2 regions of the Telluria sp. ZT3P39 genome follow, and region 1 is predicted to be linked to the other one. Evidence: predicted binding sites of a transcription regulator. Region 1 holds the regulator's gene; the other holds the start of a gene.
The links. Region 1 encodes sigma-54, which starts transcription at its own class of promoters, with help from an activator protein. Its sites were predicted from a motif close to TGGCANGNAANCTGCTTT; they were not measured.
Positions count from the first base shown of each region.

Region 2: the regulator sigma-54 is predicted to act here: its motif matches at 3,142-3,159, upstream of AC56LR_RS21245 (pilin).

Region 1 covers NZ_JCASIH010000015.1:966-8,554, forward strand. The annotation lists partial or broken gene AC56LR_RS14705 (Ig-like domain-containing protein) at 1-484, shown strand, start outside; gene AC56LR_RS14710 (enoyl-CoA hydratase/isomerase family protein) at 592-1,674, opposite strand; gene hpf (ribosome hibernation-promoting factor, HPF/YfiA family) at 1,795-2,148, opposite strand; gene AC56LR_RS14720 (RNA polymerase factor sigma-54) at 2,207-3,685, opposite strand; gene lptB (LPS export ABC transporter ATP-binding protein) at 3,688-4,461, opposite strand; gene lptA (lipopolysaccharide transport periplasmic protein LptA) at 4,458-5,012, opposite strand; gene lptC (LPS export ABC transporter periplasmic protein LptC) at 5,041-5,640, opposite strand; gene AC56LR_RS14740 (KdsC family phosphatase) at 5,659-6,189, opposite strand; gene AC56LR_RS14745 (KpsF/GutQ family sugar-phosphate isomerase) at 6,190-7,212, opposite strand; gene AC56LR_RS14750 (monovalent cation:proton antiporter family protein) at 7,289-7,589, shown strand, end outside.
Region 2 covers NZ_JCASIH010000043.1:5,032-12,620, reverse strand. The annotation lists gene AC56LR_RS21260 (DUF2889 domain-containing protein) at 170-745, shown strand; gene sucC (ADP-forming succinate--CoA ligase subunit beta) at 813-1,982, shown strand; gene sucD (succinate--CoA ligase subunit alpha) at 1,998-2,879, shown strand; gene AC56LR_RS21245 (pilin) at 3,222-3,716, shown strand; gene AC56LR_RS21240 (S9 family peptidase) at 3,821-5,857, opposite strand; gene AC56LR_RS21235 (flagellar brake protein) at 6,005-6,718, opposite strand; gene AC56LR_RS21230 (DUF4386 domain-containing protein) at 6,910-7,589, shown strand, end outside.

The sequences.
Region 1 (7,589 bases):
TCTTACCAACAATGCCGAGGATGTACTCCAGGGTGGTAATGGCAATGACACGCTCTCTGGCTATGGCGGCACCGATGCACTCTACGGTGGCAACGGGGACGACAGGCTGACAGGCGGCGCAGGCATCGACTATCTTTACGGGGACAGCGGCAATGACACGCTCGATGGTGGCACCGAAGGTGATGTCATCATGGGCGGCAAGGGCAATGACATCCTCACTGGCGGTACTGGCGCTGACAAGTTCATATTCGATCCCCAGAACGGCAATGACCGCCTCCTGGATTTCAAAGCCGCCGAGGGAGACAAGCTGTTTTTTGCAGACTTCTTCTCAACGCCGATGAGCGTCGATGCTTTCATCGCGAAGTATGTCACTGACACCGGCAACGATCTACTCATCAGCCTGCCTGGTACGTCGATCGTCCTGGTCGGCGTGCCGAGCGTCTCGGCACTGACGGGTGCCATTGCGTTTGGCATGCCCCTATAGGGCGCACTAGGGCCTGCGCTTTGGCAGTGCAGGCCCTTGCTCGAACCAGGCCACATCGAATAGACGCGCCGGCATCGAAGTACGAGCCGGATCAACCGTGTTTCTTGCTACAGGTGCCGCAGCGGATGCGCGTAATCAGGCCAGACCGGCTCGAAGAATTTCGCCACCATCTCCGGCGTGACTTCTTCCAGCGTCGCCGGAGTCCACTTGGGCGCATTGTCCTTGTCGATCACCAGCGCCCGCACGCCTTCGAGCACCTCGCCGTGTTCGAAATTGTGGCGCACCAGCGAGCGCTCCATGCGCAGGCAATCGGCCACGTCGAGCGCGGCGCCGCGCTGCAGGAGTTCGCGGGTGACGCACATCATCAGGGGCGAGCGCTGGCGCATGGCTTTCAAGGCTTTTTGCGCGAACGGGTTCTCGTCGCGCGCGAGCGATGCCATGATGGCGGCCACCGAGGAAGCGCCGAAATGCGCATCGATGACCGCGCGCTGCGCCTGCAGTTCGCTCGCGCCGGCAGCACCCGCACACTGCGCGGCAAACGCGCGGATCGCTGCCGGCAGATCCGCGCCCGCAGTAGTATCCACCAGCGCCATCAACTCGCCCATCTTCTCGCCCGGCACGAACAGGTCGGCCAGGCCCACGTAGATCGCGTCGGCCGCGCCGATCGTCAAACCGGTGAGGCCCAGGTACTGGCCCAGCTGGCCCGGCGCGTGCGACAGGAAATGGCTGCCGCCGACATCGGGGAACAGGCCGATATTCACCTCGGGCATGGCGACCTTGCTGCGTTCGGTGACGATGCGCAGGCCGCAATCGGGGCCGCCCTGGGCGATGCCCATGCCGCCGCCCATCACCACGCCATCCATCAGCGCGATATACGGCTTCGGGTAGAAATGGATCAGGTGGTTCAGTGCGTATTCTTCGGTGAAGAAGTCTTCCAGCAGCGCGCTGCCGCCAGTCGGCCCCACATGCCCCATCTCGTGGAAGAAGCGGATGTCGCCGCCCGCGCACAAGGCTTTCTCGCTCGAGCTGGTGATGACGACCGCGTCGATGCCGGTGTCATGCTGCCAGTCGCGCAGGATCGCGGTGAGCGCGCGCACCATGTCGAGCGACAGGGAGTTCAGGGCCTTCGGCCGGTCGAGCGTAATGACGCCGGTGCGGTTGGCGACGCGGGTCAGGACGGTGTCGGTCATGGGATGTGCTGTGATCGAAAAAACATCCATTTTACCGAACAGTCGCGTGCACGCGAAGCCTGTTGGATGCAAAAAGGGCGTCCCCTCAGACGCCCTCGCTGTCATTGCTGCTGCGCGTATTTACGCTGCGGCTGCTTCGCCGAGATCCGGCAGGCGCTTGTGCGCCACGTGATTATGATTTTGCAGCATGGATTTATGCTTGATGACCTGGCGGTCCAGCCTGTCCATCAGCGTGTCGATCGCCGCGTACAGGTCTTGCGCGGCACTGGCCACATGCAAAATTTTTCCTGATACTTGCAGGTTGATCTCGGCTTTCTGCCGTTTTTCTTTTTCGGTGAGATTATCGATGGCGAGGAACACGTGGGTGTCGATCACGTGATCGAAATGGCGGGTAATGCGCTCGAGCTTATTCTGAACGTATTCACGAATTGCGGGAGTCACTTCAAGATGATGACCACTGATAGTGAGGTTCATACACACTCCTTTGAAATGTCGCGCTGCCCGCGCCACAAGGTAGGTGTGGGCAGTGCAGTTACAGAGACTTGCGGAGGCTGACGGGAGGAATCTTGAGCGCCTCACGGTATTTGGCTACCGTCCGGCGCGCAATGACCATACCTTGTTCCCCGAGCATTTCCGCGATCTTGCTGTCGGATAGAGGGTTCTTAGGGTCTTCTGCTCCTGTCAATTGCGCAATAAGCGCGCGGATCGCCGTGGAAGATGCTTCTCCCCCCGCTTCGGTGGCGACGTGGCTTCCGAAGAAGTATTTCAGTTCAAACATGCCGTGGGGGGTCAGCATGTATTTCTGCGTTGTAACGCGAGAAATCGTGCTCTCGTGTAGGCCTAGTGTATCAGCAATCTCGCGCAGCACAAGCGGACGCATGGCAACCGCGCCATGGCTGAAAAAGTTGCGCTGGCGCTCTACAATCGCCTCCGCCACACGCAAAATTGTATCGAAACGCTGGCGCATATTCTTGATCAGCCACTTGGCTTCCTGCAGCTGCGCGCCCATCTGGCTTTCGCTTTTTCCCTGCTTGAGCAGGTTGGCGTAGAGTGAGTTGACGCGCAATTTCGGCATCACGTCCGGATTCAGCATCACCGACCAGCCGCTCTTGGCGCGGCGCACGATCACGTCCGGCACCACGTAGTCGGAGGTGGCAGACGCAAAGGCCGCGCCCGGATGCGGATTGCACTGGCGGACCACGGCCTGCACTTCGCGCAGGTCTTCGTCGTCGCAGTCCAGCGCCTTCTTGAGCTTGGTGTATTCGCGCTGTGCGAACCAGCTCAGGTAGCCTTCGACGATCTTCAGCGCCAGGCGCCGCGTCACCATCGGCACGCCCGGCATGCGGCGGATCTGCAGGGCCAGGCATTCGGCCGCGCTGCGGGCGCCGCAGCCGAGCGGGTCCAGGCTCTGCACCAGCGCCAGCGCGCAGCGCAGCTCGTCCATCTCGATCTCGAGTTCGGCGGGCAGGCGCGCGTGGATGTCGTCCAGCGGCTCCTCTAAATAGCCGTTGTCGTCGAGCGCATCGATCACCAGTTCGGCCAGCGCGCGGTCGCGCACGCTGCAGCCGGTGGTGCGCACCTGTTCGGCCAGGTGCTCGCGCAGCGACACGCTGCAGGCTTCCAGCTGCGGACGGCCGTCTTCGTCGTCGCCGCTGCGCGCGCCCCCGCCCTCGCCGCCCCAGTCGCCGTCAGGCTCGCCGCGGTCGCGGTCACCGTCTTCGAAGCCGTCGGCCTCTGGCTTGGCGCCCTCGCCTTCGCCGCCTTCCTGTGCCGGCTGCGCGGCCGGGGCTTCGCCGCTGGCGGGGGCGCTGTTGATGGCGCCGTCGGCCAGCAGGCGCACCGAGTGGTCGAGCGGATCGTCGAGGCGTTCGAGCAGCGGGTTATCGGTCAGTATCTGCTCGAGCTCCTGGTGCAGTTCGAGCGTGGACAACTGCAGCAGGCGGATCGACTGCTGCAGCTGCGGCGTGAGCGCCAGGTGCTGCGAAGTGCGGAGTTGCAGGGACTGTTTCATGGTCACATGCGGAAGTGTTCGCCGAGGTAGACGCGGCGCACCGACTCGTCGGCGATGATGTCGTCCGGACGGCCCGAGGCCAGCACCGCCCCCTGGTTGATGATGTAGGCGCGGTCGCAGATGCCGAGCGTCTCGCGCACGTTGTGGTCCGTGATCAGCACGCCGATGTTGCGCTCTTTCAGGAAGCGCACGATGCGCTGGATCTCGATCACGGCGATCGGGTCCACGCCGGCAAACGGCTCATCTAACAGCACGAAGCGCGGGTTGGTCGCCAGCGCGCGCGCGATCTCCACACGGCGGCGCTCGCCGCCGGACAGCGACAGCGCCGGGCTCTCGCGCAGCTTCTCGATCTGCAGCTCGGCCAGCAGGGTGTCCAGGCGCTCGTTGATCTCGTCCTTCGACAAGGCCTTGCCCTCATCGGTGCGCTGCAGTTCCAGCACGGCGCGGATGTTCTCTTCCACCGTGAGCTTGCGGAACACCGAGGCTTCCTGCGGCAGGTAGGACAGGCCCAGCACCGCGCGCCGGTGGATCGGCAGGCTCGAGATGTCGGTGCCATTGATGTCGATCGAGCCGGCGTCCGACGGCACCAGGCCGACGATCATGTAGAACGAGGTGGTCTTGCCGGCGCCGTTCGGGCCCAGCAGGCCGACCACTTCGCCGCAATCGACCTGCAGCGAGACGTCGCGCACCACCAGCCGCTTGCCATAGCTCTTTTGCAATCCCTTGACGATCAGGGTGCTGCAGCCTTCGCGCACGCTTGTCGAGGCTAGCGTCATTGCTTGCCGCCTTCTGCGGCTGCAGGACGGCGCGGGGCGATGATCAGGGTGCCGCGCCCGCCGCCAACCTTGCTCTGGCCGCTGGCGTCGTTGCGCACCTGGGCGACTTCCTTGCGGTTGTCGTAGGAGATGAACGGACCCTTGATTTCGTTGGTCATGCGCCCGCTTTCCAGCTCGCGCACTTCGGCGGCCGTGAACAGTTTCACCAGCTCGGCGCGCTCGTCGTATTCGATGCGCTGGGCCTGGCCTTCGACCCACAGGTCCGGGCCGCCGTCGCGCTTCTGGCGGAAGGTGGCCAGCTTGCCCGGCGCCGCGGTAAGCGTCACGCTCATGTAGCCTTCCGGAGTTTCTTTCACCTGGGCGCGGTCGGATTTCAGTACCAGGGTGCCGCGCGTGAGCACGACGTTGCCGGTCAGGATGCGGGTTTGCGTGACCTCGTCGACGTCCAGGGTGTCGAAGTTGATCACGGCCTGCTTGAGCGAATCGGCGCGCTCGGCAAAGGCGCCGAGGGAGGCCAGGCCAAGAAGGGCGGCAAGGATGATTTTTTTCATGGGTGCTTGTCCTGTGATGACGTGCGCGCTAGCGTTGCGCGCGTGGCGGATAGACGATCTGGCCGCGGCTGGCCAGGTGCAGCTTCTGGGTCGCGTTGTTCGCGACCATGCCGGTGCCACGGATGGTGGAGGCGCCGAGCTGCATCACGATCGGCTGGTCGGTCTTCATGATCTCTTCGTCGGGCAGCACGGTGAGTGCCTCGGTGCGTACGCGCAGCGCTTCGCTGGTGGGCGTGGCGGGGCGCTGGATGTCGACCTTGCCGAGCAGGTCGACGCGGTGTTCTTCGTGGTAGATGCGGCCGCGGTTGGCCACCACGGTGGTGCGCGGGCGCCCCGGGGTCATGCCCTGCACCACCGGCTGCTCGACCTCGGAGACGTCGCCCTGCGGCTGGTGCGCCAGGCGCTTGCCCGACACGACATAGCTCGGCTTGCCCTCTTCGGTCATGCGCACGAAGGAGAAATTTTCGACGATGTAATCCGGCTCGTCCATCGGCCCGCCCAGGCGCGTATCGCCATCGTCGCTGTCCATCACCTGCACCAGCCAGAAGCTGCCGAAGGCGAGGAAGACGCCGATGATCATGACGCTGAGCAGTCTCCAGCGGTGGGCGGTGCGCTTGTACGTGACCATATCTGTTCGTGCGAGCGCTTAGGCGAAGTAAGGCGCGAGCGCCTGTTCGTAGCTGCCCTGGGCGCGCATGACCAGGTCGCAGACTTCGCGCACGGCGCCGCGCCCGCCCGCGTTCTTCGTGACGTAATGCGCGCGGTGCTGCACTTCCGGGTGGCCCGAGGGCACGGCCACGGCAAAGCCGACTTTCGTGAGCAGCGGCAGGTCGATCACGTCGTCGCCGATGTAACCGCATTCCTCGGCGGTCACGCCGGTGGCGTCTAACAGCTTGGCAAAGCCGATGCGCTTGTCGTGGATGCCCTGGTAGACGTGGGCAATGCCCAAATCGCTTGCCCGCTTGACCACGATCGGCGACAGGCGCGCGCTGATGATCGCGGTCTGCACGCCGGTCTTGCCCAGCAACTGGATGCCCAGGCCGTCGAGCACATTGAAGGTCTTGGTGACTTCGCCGTCCGGGCCGTAGGTGAGGCTGCCGTCGGTGAGCACGCCGTCGACGTCGAAGATCATGACTTTCACGCGCGCGGCGCGCTGCATGTGTTCCAGTGGAGTCATTTAGATTACCTTGGCGCGGGTCAGGTCGTGGATGTGGAGCGCGCCGACCAGGCGGCCGTCAAGGTCCACCACCAGCATCTGGTTGATGCGGAATTCTTCCATCACGGCGACGGCGTCGACCGCCAGCTGTTCCGGGTGCACGGTGCGCGGGCCGGCATGCATCACGTCGCGGATCGCGATGTTCGAGAAATCGTGCAGGCGCTCGATCAGGCGGCGCAAGTCGCCGTCGGTGAACACGCCGACCGGGCGGCGCTCGTCGTCGATCACGGCGGTCATGCCCATGCCCTTCTGCGAGACTTCCAGCAGGGCCTTGGCCAGCGGCGTGTCGGGGCTCACGGCGGGAATCGCGTCGCCGCTGCGCATGACGTCGCGCACGTGCGTCAGCAGGCGGCGGCCCAGGGCCCCGCCCGGGTGCGACATCGCGAAGTCTTCTTCGCGAAAACCCCGCATATCCAGCAGCGACACCGCCAGGGCGTCGCCCATGGCGAGCGTCACGGTGGTGCTGGTGGTCGGGGCGAGATTGAGCGTGCAGGCTTCCTTGGCCACCGAAATATCGAGGTGGATCTCGGACAGCTTGGCCAGGCGCGAATGCGGCTTGCCGGTCATCGAGATCACCTTGCTGCCCATTCTTTTGACAGCTGGCAAAATTTCGAGCAGCTCGGACGATTCGCCCGAGTTCGAGATGGCGATGAAGACATCCTGCGCCGTCACCATGCCCAGGTCGCCGTGGGCGGCTTCGCCCGGGTGTACGAACATGGCCGGGGTGCCGGTCGATGCCAGGGTGGCGGCAATCTTGCGGCCGATGTGGCCGGATTTGCCCATGCCGGACACCACTACGCGCCCGGTACAGCCCAACAAGAGCTGCACGGCGCGCACGAAACTGTCGTCGTCGCCCAGGCGCGCATGCAGCGCGCGAATGGCGTCGGCCTCGATGGCCAGGGTCTCGCGGCCCAGCTCCAGCACGCGGCGGGCCTGGTCGGCATCAAAACTTTTCAGCATTGTTTTTTCATCGGTTACACTCATCGTGGCAGTATAAACGAATTGGCCAAGCAAAAAACTTGCCAGTGGTAACAAACTACAACAACGAATCACGGGGAAGATGCATTCCGGACTTGAACTGACCCTGCTCCTGCTGGGCTGCGCCGTACTCGGCGTGGTCGCTTTCCGGATGCTTCACCTGCCGCCGATGCTCGGCTACCTGGCCGTCGGCGTCCTCATCGGCCCCCACGCGCTGGCGCTGGCCGACGACAGTCCCGCCACCCACGCGCTGGCCGAATTCGGCGTCGTCTTCCTGATGTTTTCGATCGGGCTGGAGTTCTCCCTGGCCCAGCTCAAATCGATGCGCCGCATCGTGTTCGGCCTGGGTCTGGCTCAAGTCGTATTGACAATCGCGGCCGCCA
Region 2 (7,589 bases), on a different contig from region 1:
TGTCAAGCCTCCAAAACGGCTCTGTTGCAGTGCAACCTACAACGCCCTGTGATAAACTTTTGTGGTTTAAGCAGCGCCGCATGAGCGGTTGTTGTCGTAGAAGCTACGGCAACGTGCATGACGCACACTGGCTGCACCACTAACGGCCGCGCAAGCGGCATTGGTTTTTATGCCCCTGTCTCTTCCCGTATCGCGCTCGCTCCGGCATACGCGCGCCATCACTGTCGAAGCCTATGCGCGCGATGATGGCCTGTGGGATCTGGACGCCAGCATCCGCGACGTCAAAACCCGTGACATCCCGCTCGCTTCCGGCACCCGCCCGGGCGGCGCGCCTGTGCACGACCTCAAACTGCGCGTCACCATCGACCGCAACCTGACCATCGTGGATGCCGAAGCCGCGTCCGATGCCGTTCCGTATCCCGGTTTCTGTGAGACGATCGTCCCGGCCTACAAGAAGCTGGTCGGCCTGTCGCTGATGAACCATTTCCGGTTGCACCTGAAAGACCGCCTGTCGGGCGTGCTCGGTTGCACCCACCTGACCGAATTGGCCCAGGTGCTGCCTACCGCAGCGCTGCAAGCCTTTGCCGACGACGTGTTCGACACCCGCGGCGGCGCCGACGCGAATGGCAGTACGCACTCGGCCGAACGGCCCTTCGAGCTCGACCGTTGCCATGCGCTGCGCAGCGACGGACCCGCCGTGGCCACTTACTATCCCCGCTGGTCGATCAAAGCCGTGGCGGGTTAGCATTCGAAGTTTGTCATTTGTAGTTCAACCGTATTTCTAAATCAGTAATAGACGAAGGGAAGCCAGCATGAAAATCCATGAGTATCAAGGCAAAGAGATCCTCCGAAAGTTCGGAGTGACCGTTCCGCGCGGCATTCCGTGCATGTCGGTCGAAGAGGCGGTCAAGGCCGCTGAAGAACTGGGCGGTCCGGTCTGGGTCGTCAAGGCGCAGATCCATGCTGGCGGTCGCGGCAAGGGCGGCGGCGTCAAGGTCGCCAAGTCGCTGGAGCAGGTCAAGGAATACGCAGAACAGATCATGGGCATGCAGCTCATCACGCACCAGACTGGCCCTGAAGGCCAGAAAGTGCGTCGCCTGCTGGTCGAAGAAGGCGCCGACATCAAGAAGGAACTGTACGTCTCGATGGTCACCGACCGCATCTCGCAGCGCGTCGTGCTGATGGCCTCGTCGGAAGGCGGCATGGACATCGAAGAAGTCGCGCACAGCAACCCGGAAAAGATCCACTCGATCGCGATCGACCCATCGGTCGGACTGACCGACGCCGAAGCCGACGAGATCTCGACCAAGATCGGCGTGCCTGCCGAATCGCTGGCCGACGCCCGCGTGCAACTGAAGGGCCTGTACAAGGCGTACTGGGAAACCGATGCGTCGCTGGCCGAAATCAACCCGCTGATCCTGACCGGTTCGGGCAAGGTCATCGCCCTCGACGCGAAGTTCAACTTCGACTCGAACGCGCTGTACCGCCAGCCGGAAATCGTCGCCTACCGCGACCTGGACGAAGAAGATCCAGCCGAAGTCGAAGCATCGAAGTTCGACCTCGCCTACATCTCGCTCGACGGCAACATCGGCTGCCTGGTGAACGGCGCCGGCCTGGCCATGGCCACCATGGACACCATCAAGCTGTTCGGCGGCGAGCCGGCCAACTTCCTGGACGTGGGCGGCGGTGCGACGGCTGAGAAAGTCACCGAAGCATTCAAGATCATGCTGAAGAACCCTGGCCTGAAAGCCATCCTGGTCAACATCTTCGGCGGCATCATGCGCTGCGACGTGATCGCCGAAGGCGTGATCACCGCCTCGAAGGCCGTGTCGCTGCAGGTGCCGCTGGTTGTCCGCATGAAGGGCACCAACGAAGACCTGGGCAAGAAGATGCTGGCCGACTCCGGCCTGCCGATCATCGCTGCCGATACGATGGAAGATGCGGCCAAGGCCGTCGTCGCCGCTGCAGCTGGTAAAGCCTAATTAAGGAATAAACAAATGTCGATCCTGATCAACAAAGATACTAAAGTCATCACCCAGGGTATCACCGGCAAGACCGGCCAGTTCCATACCCGCATGTGCCGCGACTACGCGAACGGCAAAGCTGCCTTCGTCGCAGGCGTGAACCCGAAGAAAGCCGGCGAAGATTTCGAAGGCATCCCGATCTACGCCAACGTGTCGGAAGCCAAAGCCGCTACCGGCGCCACCGTGTCGGTCATCTACGTGCCGCCGGCAGGTGCAGCCGCTGCCATCTGGGAAGCCGTCGAAGCCGACCTGGACCTGGCAATCTGCATCACCGAAGGCATTCCAGTCCGCGACATGATGGCCCTGAAGGACCGCATGGCCAAAGCCGGCTCGAAGACCCTGCTGCTGGGCCCGAACTGCCCAGGCCTGATCACCCCGGACGAAATCAAGATCGGCATCATGCCGGGCCACATCCACAAGAAGGGCCGTATCGGCGTCGTGTCGCGTTCGGGCACCCTGACCTATGAAGCAGTCGGCCAGCTGACCGCACTGGGCCTGGGCCAGTCGTCGGCAGTCGGAATCGGCGGCGACCCGATCAACGGCCTGAAGCACATCGACGTGATGCGCATGTTCAACGACGATCCTGATACCGACGCGGTCATCATGATCGGCGAAATCGGCGGTCCGGACGAAGGCAATGCTGCCTACTGGATCAAGGACAACATGAAGAAGCCGGTCGTCTGCTTCATCGCTGGTGTCACCGCCCCTCCGGGCAAGCGCATGGGCCACGCCGGCGCGCTGATCTCGGGCGGCGCCGATACCGCGCAAGCCAAGCTGGACATCATGGAAGAGTGCGGCATCAAAGCCACCAAGAACCCGTCGGAAATGGCACGCCTGCTGAAGGCCATGCTGTAATACTGACGACCTTACGGTTGCCGAAAGCGGGGAGCGTAGAGCTCCCCGCTTTTTTTTCGCCGGCGATTTCCCGCCGCCGGTATGCGTGCCGGGAGCTGGCGTGACGAATTTGGTCTATGCATGACAAATTGCGTTACGTAAACTGTTCGAGTGACAAAAATTGCTGGCATCACATGACAAATTTTGTCACCGATCAAGCCAAAACTTGCGTTTTCAGGCCGTTTTGTTATCTCTGCACTAATAAAATCGACATTTTTGGGGCTGGCACACCGCTTGCATATATGAAAGCGTGGCACTAAGCAGTAACCCAAATTCACCCGACACACCACCTGGAGATACAAAATGAACTTCAAGCAAATTCAAGCTAAAAAAGCCCAAGGCGGCTTCACCCTGATCGAGCTGATGATCGTCGTCGCCATCATCGGTATCCTGGCTGCCGTGGCCATCCCTGCATACCAGGATTACATCGCCAAGTCGAAGGCAACCGCTGCCTACGCCGACATCTCGGCAGGCAAGACCGGCTACGAAATGGCTGTTGTTGAAAGCAGCGCTGACTCGGCTGAAACCTTCCTGGCAAAAGCTGGCCTGTCGGCAACCACCGGTAACTGCACCACTATCGCCGCAGCCGTGCCGACCGCCGAAGGTGGCGCTGCCCTGACCTGCACCATCGCCAACCCGGGCCGCCTGGCTGCCGATCCAGAAACCGCTCCGACCATCGCCCTGAACCGCAACGCTACCGGTGTCTACACCTGCGTCACCACCGGCTTCGCCGAAACCGACGGCTACAAGCCTGCAGGTTGCGACCTGGAAGCTGCTGACCCTGCTCCTGCTCCGTAATCACGTAATTGCATGAACGGCCGCGCAAGCGGTCAATAAAAAGAGACCGCCCCGGCGGTCTCTTTTTCGTTAACCCACCCGCTGTCCAGAAGCGGGCGCAGTGCTTACTGCTTCAGGTGCTTGTCCAGCCAGTTGATCACCGTGTGATGCCACTGCAGCGAGTTCGCCGGCTTGAGCACCCAGTGGTTCTCGTCCGGGAACACCAGCAGCTGGCTGTCGATGCCCTTGCGCTGCAGCGCGGTAAACGTCGACAGGGCCTGCGCCGTCGGGATCCGGAAATCGAGGTCGCCCTGGATCACCAGTATCGGCGTCTTCCACTTGTTCACGTGGTGAACAGGGTTGAAGCGCTCGTGGTTGTTCGGCACCGCGAAATAGGCGCCGCCGTTTTCCCAGTCGGTGAACCACTGTTCTTCGGTCGAATAGGCCATGCCGCGGCTGTCGAACACGCCGTCGTGATTCACCAGGCAGCGGAAGCCGTCGTTCCAGTTACCCGCGATCCAGTTCATCATGTAGCCGCCGTAGGACGCGCCCAGTGCGCAGCTGCGTCCGCGATCCAGCCACGGGAACTGCTTTACCGCCGCGTCCATTCCCTTGCGCAGGTCTTCCAGGGGTTTGCCGCCCCAGTCGCCGCTGATCGAATCGGTGAACTTCTGGCCGTAGCCGGTCGAGCCATGGAAGTCGATGAACACGGTGGCATAGCCCGCGCCCGCATACACCTGCGGATTCCAGCGATAGCTCCAGCCATTGCCGAAGCTGCCCTGCGGACCGCCGTGGACCAGGAAGGCGACCGGGTACTTCTTGCCGGCTTCCGCATTCCACGGTTTCATCACATGCCCGTAGACGGTGTCGCCGTTGGCGCCCTTGAAGCTGAACTGCTCGTACTGGCCCCAGCGCACATCCTTGAGGCGCTCGGCGTTGAGGTCGGTGAGCTGGGAAGGTAGGCCGCCCAGCTTCATCGAGAACAGCTGCGCGCCAGACGCCAGGTTGGCCTGGGTATAGGCGACGGTATCGCCGCGCACATCGAAGGCGCCGACCGCGCCCTTGTCGCTCAAGGCGGTGACCTTGCCGCCGGCGAGGTCGATCGAATACAGGCGATGCTGGCCGAGGTCTTCGGCGTCGACGATCAGGGCCTTGCCGTCGGCACGCCATTGCATGCTGCCCACCGAGCGGTCCCAGTCGGCCGCGAGTTTGCGCTTTTGTCCGGTCGCCACGTCCATCAGCATGATCTGGAAGCGGTCGGCCTCGAAACCCGGGCGCGCCATCGCCAGGTAGGCGAGAGTGCGGCCGTCGGGCGAATACACGCCCTTGGCGTCCCATGCCGGGTTGTCTGCCGTCAGGTTGCGCGGGACGCCGCCGGCGGCAGGCACGGTGTACAGGTCGAAATTGGTCGACCAGGCTTCGGTCTTGCCGGCCAAGCGCACCGAGAACACGATGGTCTTGCCGTCCGGGCTGAAGCGGAATTCCTCGCGGTCGCCGAACGGTTTCGAAGGCACGTCGCCGTCGAGCGTTCCGGACAGGCTGACCGGCGTGTCAAGCAGCTTGCCCTTGGCGTCCAGCGGCGCCGAGAACAGCACGGCGTTGCGGTGGTCGGCCCAGGTATCCCAGTGGCGCACGAACAGGCGGTTGTACAGCTTGCCGCTGGCCTTGTCCTTTTCCTTCGCTTCGGCGCGCGCCTTGGTGCAGGCCAGGTCCGCGCAGTCGCGGAACACCGACATGCTCATCGCGATGCGATCACCCGTTGGCGAGACGCGGAAACTGTCGACGTCGAGCGGAAGGTCGGTGACCTTGACCGGCTCGCCGCCGGAGACAGGCTGGCGCCAGACCTGCGAGGAGCCCGAGCGGCTCGACAGGAAGTAGACCGCATCGCCGGAGGCCGACCATTCCGGATCGGTGCTGTTCGATGCGTGGCTGGTCAGGCGTTGCGGCACCGGCTTGGCGGCGCGCAGGTCGACCATCCAGAGCTGCGTGTTGCCGCGGTTCTTGCTCATGTCCGTGCTGCGCACGGTGTAAACGACGCGGGTCGCGTCAGGCGACACGGCCGGGCTGCCCACCCGTTCCATGTTCACCAGGTCTTCCACGGTAAAGCCGCGCGGCGCGGCCATCGCGGTGGTGGCGGCCAGGGTGGCGGCCGCGATCGGCATCAGTTGCAGCACTTTCGGCAGCAAACTCGGCAAACGAAATTTCATGCTCCATCCTCGTTGTCATGTCAGCACGCGGCAGGGCGCCGCGCATAGGCGAGCAATTTACCATGTGACATGCTTGAAGACGGCGCCAGCCTGGGCGGATACCTAGACGATCTTCAGCCGGTCCGCGAGCAAGGCTTCATAGGTCATGTTCTGCAGCAGCGTGTAATGCACGGGGTCGAGGTCGACGAACTGCACGCCATAGCTGAATACGTCCAGCTTGTCGGGCCCCGCCTTGGCCACCGTGGTGTTCCGGATGGCGGCCAGCGTCTCGACCTGCACTTCCTGGTTGCTCGGCGGCGTCGTCAGCGTGAAGGTGAGTCCCACGACTTCGTTATCGGGAGGCAGCGGATGCTGGGAATCGATGCGCGCCCCGCTCACCGACACGTTGGTAAGGGAGCAGTCGATCGGCCGCGCGCCGCTGCCCATCGGGGTGACGCGCGCCGGAATCGCGGCCTTGACGCGCATGGCGCCGCGCAGGCTGGTGCCCTGGATCGATGTCGGGAAGGACAGGTGCAGATAGGACAGCGGACGCGGGAACACGCGCTCGACCGAGCACGCAAAAGAACAGACGTTCACGCCCGAGAATACCCTGACCGTGAGCGGGTCGCCCTCCGTGATCGAAATCGGCACGCCGTGTTCAAGCGGGATCTTGACGATGATGTACTCGTCCTTGACGTATCCGATCAGGGTCGAAAAATACTGGACCGGCTTGAACTGTCGGTGCGTCATCACCTGCAGGCGGACGCCGACCTGCAGGTTCATCGTCTCGAATTCGAATTCCTGCTGCTTGTGCTCCTGGACTGGGGCGCTATTCATTGCTTAGAAGATTGTTTCTGCAAGGAAATTGCAAAATATAATGATCATAGCAGCTAGTAAATGTCCGATGAGGGTAAAAGAGGGTATCGCGAAGGCTGGGACCGGCGCCAAGGCCGTCTCACGGAAATGTTGACGTCATGAAATCACTGTCGTAACCTCAACTCGATCGCCACTCACGACAGGAAAGCGCTATGGCCGAACGTCTTCGCCCCGACAACGGCATTCGTTCGGTGCAACGTGTCGCCCGCATCGGGGGACTGCTCTACCTGCTCATCATCGTCATCGGCGTGCTTGGCGAGGCGGTCATCCGTAACAGCCTCGTCGTCGCCGGCGATCCTGCCGCCACCGCCCTGCGCATCCTCGAGTCCGAATTCCTGTGGCGGGTGGGCATCGCCGGCCAGCTCTTGCTGCTGGTCTGCGCGGTCGCCTTGACGGCGATCTGGTACTTCCTGCTGCGGCCGGTGAACCGGCATCTGGCGGTAGCGGTGGTCTGTTTCGGACTGGTGTCGCTTGCGGTCGAAAGCCTGTGCGCACTGCAGCTGCAGGCGGCGCTCGATCCGCTCACCAGCACTGCCTTGGCGAAGGTCGCCAGCGCGGAACAGCGTTATGGCCTGAGCTATCTGGCCATCGTCGCACATGCCAGGACCTTCGGGGTCGCGCTGATTTTCTTTGGTGTGCAATGCCTGCTGGTGGGACACCTGATCCGCAAGTCCGGCTATCTTCCCGCAATGCTCGGCGTGGGGATGCAGGTCGTGGGCGCCTGCTATCTCGTCAACAGCTTCGCCATGTTCCTCGCGCCGGCAGTGCAGGGTGTCCTGTTCCCCGCGATCCTGCTGCCGGCCTTTCTTGGGGAGACTGCGATGTGCCTGTG